Linked DNA regions of Rhodopirellula baltica SH 1. The protein of the gene in region 1 binds, or shares a complex with, the protein of each later gene. Links are inferred from orthologs where the notes say so. Each region holds a gene or a part of one and is shown on either strand. Other genes may lie near its edges.

Region 1 (3,324 bases):
AGCAATCGAACGAGAACCCGTTGGTTCAACCCAAACATTGAAAGTGATTCGCAAAGGCGAAGAGATCGAGCTCGAAGCCATCCTGGCTCCGGTCGATGATCCAACCGCTACGCCAGATGACGAAGCCGAAGAAGAATGATCGAACACACGTCGGTCGGTGCACTTCAACGAGGCTCGCGCTGAATTTGACGCAAGCCTCTCGTACAAACATCGTGAAGCGTGCGCATCCTTCACTCCGTGGCAGCTCGCTTCGGCAGCACCCAATTCGGACGAGGGAAATGGCACGTGTAGCCATTTGGCACTTTCTCGAGGTAGTCCTGGTGCTCCGGCTCGGCTTCCCAAAAATCGCTGACCGGTTCGACTTCGGTCACCACTTTGCCCGGCCATAAACCCGAGGCGTTCACATCTGCGATCGTGTCCAACGCGATTTGCTTCTGCTCCTCATCGACATAGTAAATTGCGGAACGGTATGACGGACCGCGATCATTGCCCTGACGGTTGGGCGTGGTTGGGTCATGGATCTGAAAAAAGAACTCCAGTAACTGACGATAACTCGTCTTCTCCGGATCAAACAGAATCTCGATGCCCTCGGCGTGATTGCCATGATTGCGGTACGTCGCGTTGGGGACTTCGCCGCCGGTGTATCCCACCCGGGTGGACTCAATGCCAGGCAGCTTGCGAATCAAGTCCTGCATGCCCCAGAAACATCCGCCTGCTAACACCGCTCGCTCTGTCATGACTTATCTCCATTGAATTTGATCGGATAATGCATCGTCTTCCAGCCCGCGTGGATTACTCCACAGGTTGGAAGACGATGCCATGTTCTATTTGCCAATGCAAAACCGGCCGAACACACGGTCCAGAATATCATCCGTGTAGACCTGACCGGTCACTTCACCGATCGCCTCAACAGCGAGACGCATCTCAGCGGCAACCAGTTCGTGTCCCGCGGCTTGCTCCGTCCACTGTATCGCTTGGGCCAGATGCTCTATCGCGGCGGCCAAAGAATCTTGGCATCGAGCCGCTGTGCCGATCACGCTGCCCGTCTCGCCAGCATCACGCTGCTCCGCGAATTGGACAAGTCGCTCGATCAAGGAATCAACACCGGTACCCGACTCACTGCTCACAGCCAAATCAGCTCGCATCGATTCGCCGTTCCAATCCGTCGGCATCAAGTCACGTTTGGTTGCCACACAAATCAGTTGCGCCGATCGCTTCGCTTCAGCTAAAACTGCATTGGGGCTTTTTAGAGATTCAAAACCATCCCCGCCGGTCGCATCAATGCACCAAACATGCACGTCGGCTCCCCGCGCTGCCTCAGCGGCTTGCAGTTGAGCTTCTTGAGAGATCGGTGCCTCCGGGTCGGACTCCTCTCTGGATTCCGATCCCGCCGTGTCGATCAATTGAAACGAGTGGCCGCCCCAACTCGACTCGACAGTCACCAAATCCCGAGTCGTCCCGGCTTGATCTGTCACGATGGCCGACTCGGTTCGAGACAACACATTCAGCAACCGGCTCTTCCCGGCATTCGGCAACCCTCGCAAGACAACACGAATCGTTGACGATGCACCGCCGCGATCGCTCAGTTGAGAACGGGTCTGCAGAAGCAGCGAGCGAAGTTCGTCGAGCCTTTGAATCAGGGCTTCGTCTGAAATGAACTCGATGTCTTCGTCGACGAAATCCAATCCAGCCTCGACATCGGCCAACAAGTCCAACAGTGTTGAACGTGCCGCTTGCAGTGGCCGCGAAAGGTTACCGGCTAATTGTGAAAGAGCCTGATCGAGCGTGCCGCGGTCTTCCGCTTCGATGACACCGAGCACGGCTTCGGCTTGCGTCAGATCCAATCGCCCGGCGAGAAACGAACGCATCGTAAATTCGCCAGGTCGAGCTGCTCTAGCTCCCGCACGAATTGCCGCGTCCAAGCTGGACTGCAGCAGCGGTGCGGAACCGATCAGATGCAACTCAGCCGACGGTTGGCCCGTGTAACTGCGTTGCGTGGGCCAAACCATCACATCGACCTCGATCGCACCGAGTGGCTCTCCGAGAGAGAGCGTTTTCGAGCTTCGAAAAGGACGTCGACCGCTGGCTTCGTCCGTGTCCAACACCTTCATCCGACACAGCACATCGATACAGTCGTGGCCCGATAACCGAACGATCCCGCGAGGAGCGGGAGTCATCGGCGATGCAATGGCGGCGATGGTGTCGTCCGCTTCTGATGTCACCGTGCTGCCACACCCGCGGCATCGGGTGCCAAACTCCGATCACCCGCATTCACATCGGGGCGAACACGATTGGCAATGTTTGCCGCACTGCCCGACACACTCGGCCCAGCGTCCTCCAACGCGTCCAAGACCATCTGCTGAGAAACCAAATCACGAAGCACGATCGGTTCGGCAGGAGACTTCCCTGGGTAAATCGCCAGCACTGGAATCGATCGGCTCTGCAGTTCCTTCAACTTCGCTTCGATCTCCGCGTCTTGATCCGTCCAATCAGCCAGCATTGGCACCGCATCCAACTCTTCGATCAATTGACGGGTTGGTTCGGTATTGAGCGCGACGTTGTAGTTCACGATGCAGTTCACACACCACTTGGCGGTGAAGTCGATCATGACCGTGCGGCCTTCGGCTTGATATTGTTTCAGCTTGGCTTCGTCATAAGGCTGCCACGCGATTGTCTTCACACCTTCGGCAGGCTCAGGTGCAGGGCCTAACCAGTGGAAAGCAGCGACACCGATGACAACGGCCGACGCGATTCCACCCGACCAAGCATACATGCGTGATTGCAGGCTGCTCCAACTAGGAACTTTGCCGATGATCCAGCAACCAAACCAAACACCGATCAAGGCCACAAACACGGGCAGCTTGTCACCGTCGCTGAATTGGTTGAAGAAAAATGCAACAGTTCCCAGGAACAAGAACGCGAGGAACTCTTTCAGTGTTTCCATCCAAGTGCCGGGCTTGGGCAACCACGCCACCAATGACGGCCAAATGCCGATCATCAAATAAGGCAATGCCATGCCGACTCCCACAATCATGATGACCGCGATGGTTTGCAGACTGGTCAACGCGAATGTCAGCCCCAAAATCCCGCCCAGCAACGGACCACTGCAGGGTGTTGCCAAGACAGTCGCGAACACACCTTTGAAGAACGCACCGGTGTAGCCTTCGCGTTGCTGCAAAGCCTGCGAAGTCTTGCCCGCCGCCATCCCGGGAACCGGAATTTCCCAAACGCCGAGATAGCTCAGTGCCATCGCGAACATCAACAGCGTCAGACCGAGACGCACTGGGAAGTAGGTGAACTGTTGGCCCCAATTGAATGACAACA
Region 2 (3,283 bases), 1.4 Mb from region 1 along the record:
AAGGTCGCCGGCGCGAGCGGGGTAGTGAATGAATCGCGGGTGGTCAGCGATTCGAGGATCCATGTCGGCTGGATCCACACCGATGACTTGCATCCCCAACTCCAAAAGGCGACCGCAAGCCCCGCCGGGGGCACTGCCGACTTCGACCGCCAAATCGCCTGGTCGCATGTCAAAGCCGCTCCATGCGACCGATTCGGCGGCCTTGAAGTAGGCCCGGGAAATGGGTTCGTAGGCCGGTTCGATCGGTTGGACTCCGCCGGGCCAGCGCGTCGGCAGCGTGGTGGCTTCATGAGTGCCAAAGAACCACTGCGACGGATCAACCAAAACCACGTCCAGAATTCGCTGGCCGTTTTCAGCGATCTGATTGGGTCGCGCACAAGTCAGCCCGGGACCATTGGAAGCCGAACCATCGTGAAGAGCGGACCAGATTTCATCGGCAACGGCGGCGGAAACTTCGTCGATGCCAGGTTCGAAATCGAAACGCCCGATTGCAGTGCGGTCTCGGGGCCAAACGTGCAGTTGATCAAATGGCACCGTTTCGGCCGCAATGGCTTGCTGCAGTTTCTGAATCATCACTGATGAATGATCGTTCTTGGCTGATCCCAGCGAACGTGCCGCAGTTCGAATGAAGACTCCGGTTGGTGGCCGCTTGGGTTGATCGTGCTTGGCAGTGACAAAACCGGGACGCGAAAATGCGAGCCGCCAGCCTTCATTGGCAATCTGTTCTTTGACCAAAGTCTCAGCGCCGTGGGCGCAGCACATCATTGCAAAGGAACTTTGTTCGTTGCGGCTTTGCGAGTTTGGATCGTCGGTCAAAGGGAATCCGAAGCAGAGGAGGTTGGTCGAGAAGATTCGTTGTCGGATGACGCACGTTTGTCAACAGACGCAGACGATTTAGTTTGAGAGAGCGAGTTGTTCTCGAGGTGGGCAAGGACCAATGCCAAGTCCGCCGGAGTGATTCCGCTGATTCGTTTGGCCTGGCCCAAGTTCAACGGACGAACCTTGGTCAGCTTTTCTTTGGCTTCGTTACGAAGCGGTCCGATCTTGTCGTAGTCAAACGAAACTGGGATCGACTTTTCGGCGTGTCGCGATTGCTTGTGAACTTCGGCTTGTTGGCGGTCGATGTAGCCCGCGTACTTGATGTCGATTGAACACTGTTCGGCTGCTTCTCGTCCGATGCCCGCCAACTCAGGGACTTGTTCAGCGATCACGTTCCAGGTCACCTCTGGTCGACGCAGATAGACGTCGCCGCGAACCGTCGGGCCCGTTTCGGGTTGGAACTTGGCTTGTTGCAGCAACTCGGTCCCGCGTTCAATCTCGGCGAGCTTTCGATGGAATCGTTCGCGTCGCGCGGCATCGATCAGGCCCAGTTCATCAGCTTGAGCCGTGAGGCGGCGGTCGGCATTGTCCTGTCGCAGCAGCAGCCGATATTCGGCTCGGCTGGTGAACATTCGGTAAGGCTCGTCGGTGCCGCTGGTCACCAAGTCATCAACGAGCACGCCAATGTAAGCGTCTTGCCGAGAGGGTACCCATGGCGTCTTGGACGCAGCCGTTCTCGCTGCGTTCAGGCCCGCGATCAAGCCTTGTCCGGCGGCTTCTTCGTATCCGGTGGTGCCGTTGATTTGGCCGGCAAAGAACAGCCCCGAGACGGATTTGGATTCGAGGTGTGGCCACAACTGAGTCGGCGGGCAGTAGTCGTACTCAACCGCATAGCCGTAACGCATGATCGCGGCCTTTTCCAAACCTGGAATGCAGCGGAACATCGCGTCTTGAACGTCTCGGGGCAGGCTGGTTGAGATCCCGTTGACGTAGACCTCACAAGTTTGTCGGCCTTCCGGTTCCAAGAACAGCTGGTGGCTGGATTTGTCGGCGAAGCGGACCACTTTGTCTTCGATCGATGGACAGTATCGCGGGCCGCGAGAATCGATTTGGCCGCTGTACATCGGAGCCCGATCCAAGTTCGCTCGGATCAAGTCATGCACACGTTCGTTGGTATGAGCGATGTGGCAAGCCATCTGTGGTGAGCTGATCGCGTCATTGAGATAGCTGAATGGTTGCGGGTCATCGTCACCGGGTTGCTCTTCCAATCCCGAGTAATCGATTGTTCGAGCGTTGAGTCGTGGCGGCGTTCCGGTCTTGAATCGATCCAGCGTGAAACCCATGCCTTTCAGCGCGCCGCTGAGTCCGGCCGTGGTTCCTTCTCCCGCTCGTCCTCCCGCGGATTGCGATTTGCCCGTGTGCATGATCGCTTGCAAGAACGTCCCGGTCGTCAGAATCACGGTCGGCGCGTGGTAAACCGCATCTCCGCGAACTCGCACACCAATCACCCGTTGGTTTGCCAAGCGGTCCTGTCCATCGGCGATCGGTTCGGTGATCAGGTCCTCGACGGTTTCTTGCCGGAGGTCCAAATTGTCTTGGGTTTCAATCCGATATTTGATGAAGTTTTGATAGGCCTTTTTGTCCGCCTGAGCACGCGGGCTGTGCATCGCCGGTCCTTTGCGGCGGTTGAGCATCCGAAACTGGATCCCTGTTGCGTCGATCGCTTCGCCCATCAGGCCGCCCAGTGCGTCGACTTCGCGAACGATTTGACCTTTCGCCACGCCGCCGATCGCTGGGTTGCAGGACATTTGCCCAACCGTATCCAGGTTGGTCGTCAGGAGTGCGGTTTTCGCACCCAGACGTGCTGCAGCGGCGGCGGCTTCTGTTCCCGCGTGACCGGCTCCGATAACGACGACATCGTAGTCGTAGCGATTTTGAGGATTGTTAGCGGTCAATGGTTGAAGTCCACAGTCGGGAAACGCCGATGTTCGAAACACGGATTGTCAATGCGCGGTGACGCTCGAGTTGACGCCAAACGAATTCACGCCAACCCAAATTTTGACCAAACCATGCGATTTGACCAGCACCAAAGTCGTTTGATTCGTCGCTCCACCGCGTTTCGGCGGGCATTGGTTGCGGCAATGGTGACGGCAGGATTGGCCGGTGGCACGGTCGCGGATTCGCGTGCCACCTCGGCACAAGAAGTTGCCGATGTGATCATGAATTCGGACTCGTTCCAGATCCCGTTCAACATTGCGACAGCAGGAACAGCGCCCGTCGAGGTGCAATTGTACGTGGCGGTTCCCGCAAACCAACCCAATCCGGCGGATCAGACGGAAACATCTCGCGAGAACGTCCCGGCGACGCAATCGGGGCCATTGCCTCAGCAGAACCCATACACCCAAGCCGGTGCCCGGACATCGGTGGCAATTGCCCCCGGGCAGTGGAAGTTGTTGGATCGGCA

Evidence for each region.
Region 2: the proteins of RB_RS24635 (region 1) and mnmG are in contact, whole or in part, in a solved structure (PDB 9HIP), measured with the Escherichia coli proteins. The link is inferred for Rhodopirellula baltica SH 1 from one-to-one orthologs.

Annotation. Positions count from the first base shown.
Region 1 is NC_005027.1:6,394,011-6,397,334, reverse strand. What follows is about bases 24-3,023. They hold RB_RS24635 (tRNA uridine-5-carboxymethylaminomethyl(34) synthesis GTPase MnmE), read right to left. Parts: upstream 2,223-3,023; coding sequence 825-2,222; downstream 24-824. Other genes in these bases: RB_RS24630 (protein-disulfide reductase DsbD family protein), read right to left, coding at 2,219-3,023; msrA (peptide-methionine (S)-S-oxide reductase MsrA), read right to left, coding at 231-737; RB_RS24645 (S1C family serine protease), read left to right, coding at 24-139. In the rest of the region: more of RB_RS24645, read left to right, coding at 1-23; more of RB_RS24630, read right to left, coding at 3,024-3,324. UniProt on the Escherichia coli protein: Exhibits a very high intrinsic GTPase hydrolysis rate. Involved in the addition of a carboxymethylaminomethyl (cmnm) group at the wobble position (U34) of certain tRNAs, forming tRNA-cmnm(5)s(2)U34.
Region 2 is NC_005027.1:4,947,066-4,950,348, reverse strand. The notes cover bases 315-3,273. They hold mnmG (tRNA uridine-5-carboxymethylaminomethyl(34) synthesis enzyme MnmG), read right to left. Parts: upstream 2,817-3,273; coding sequence 813-2,816; downstream 315-812. Other genes in these bases: RB_RS18915 (hypothetical protein), read left to right, coding at 2,826-3,273; RB_RS18925 (SAM-dependent methyltransferase), read right to left, coding at 315-816. Also shown: more of RB_RS18925, read right to left, coding at 1-314; more of RB_RS18915, read left to right, coding at 3,274-3,283. UniProt on the Escherichia coli protein: NAD-binding protein involved in the addition of a carboxymethylaminomethyl (cmnm) group at the wobble position (U34) of certain tRNAs, forming tRNA-cmnm(5)s(2)U34.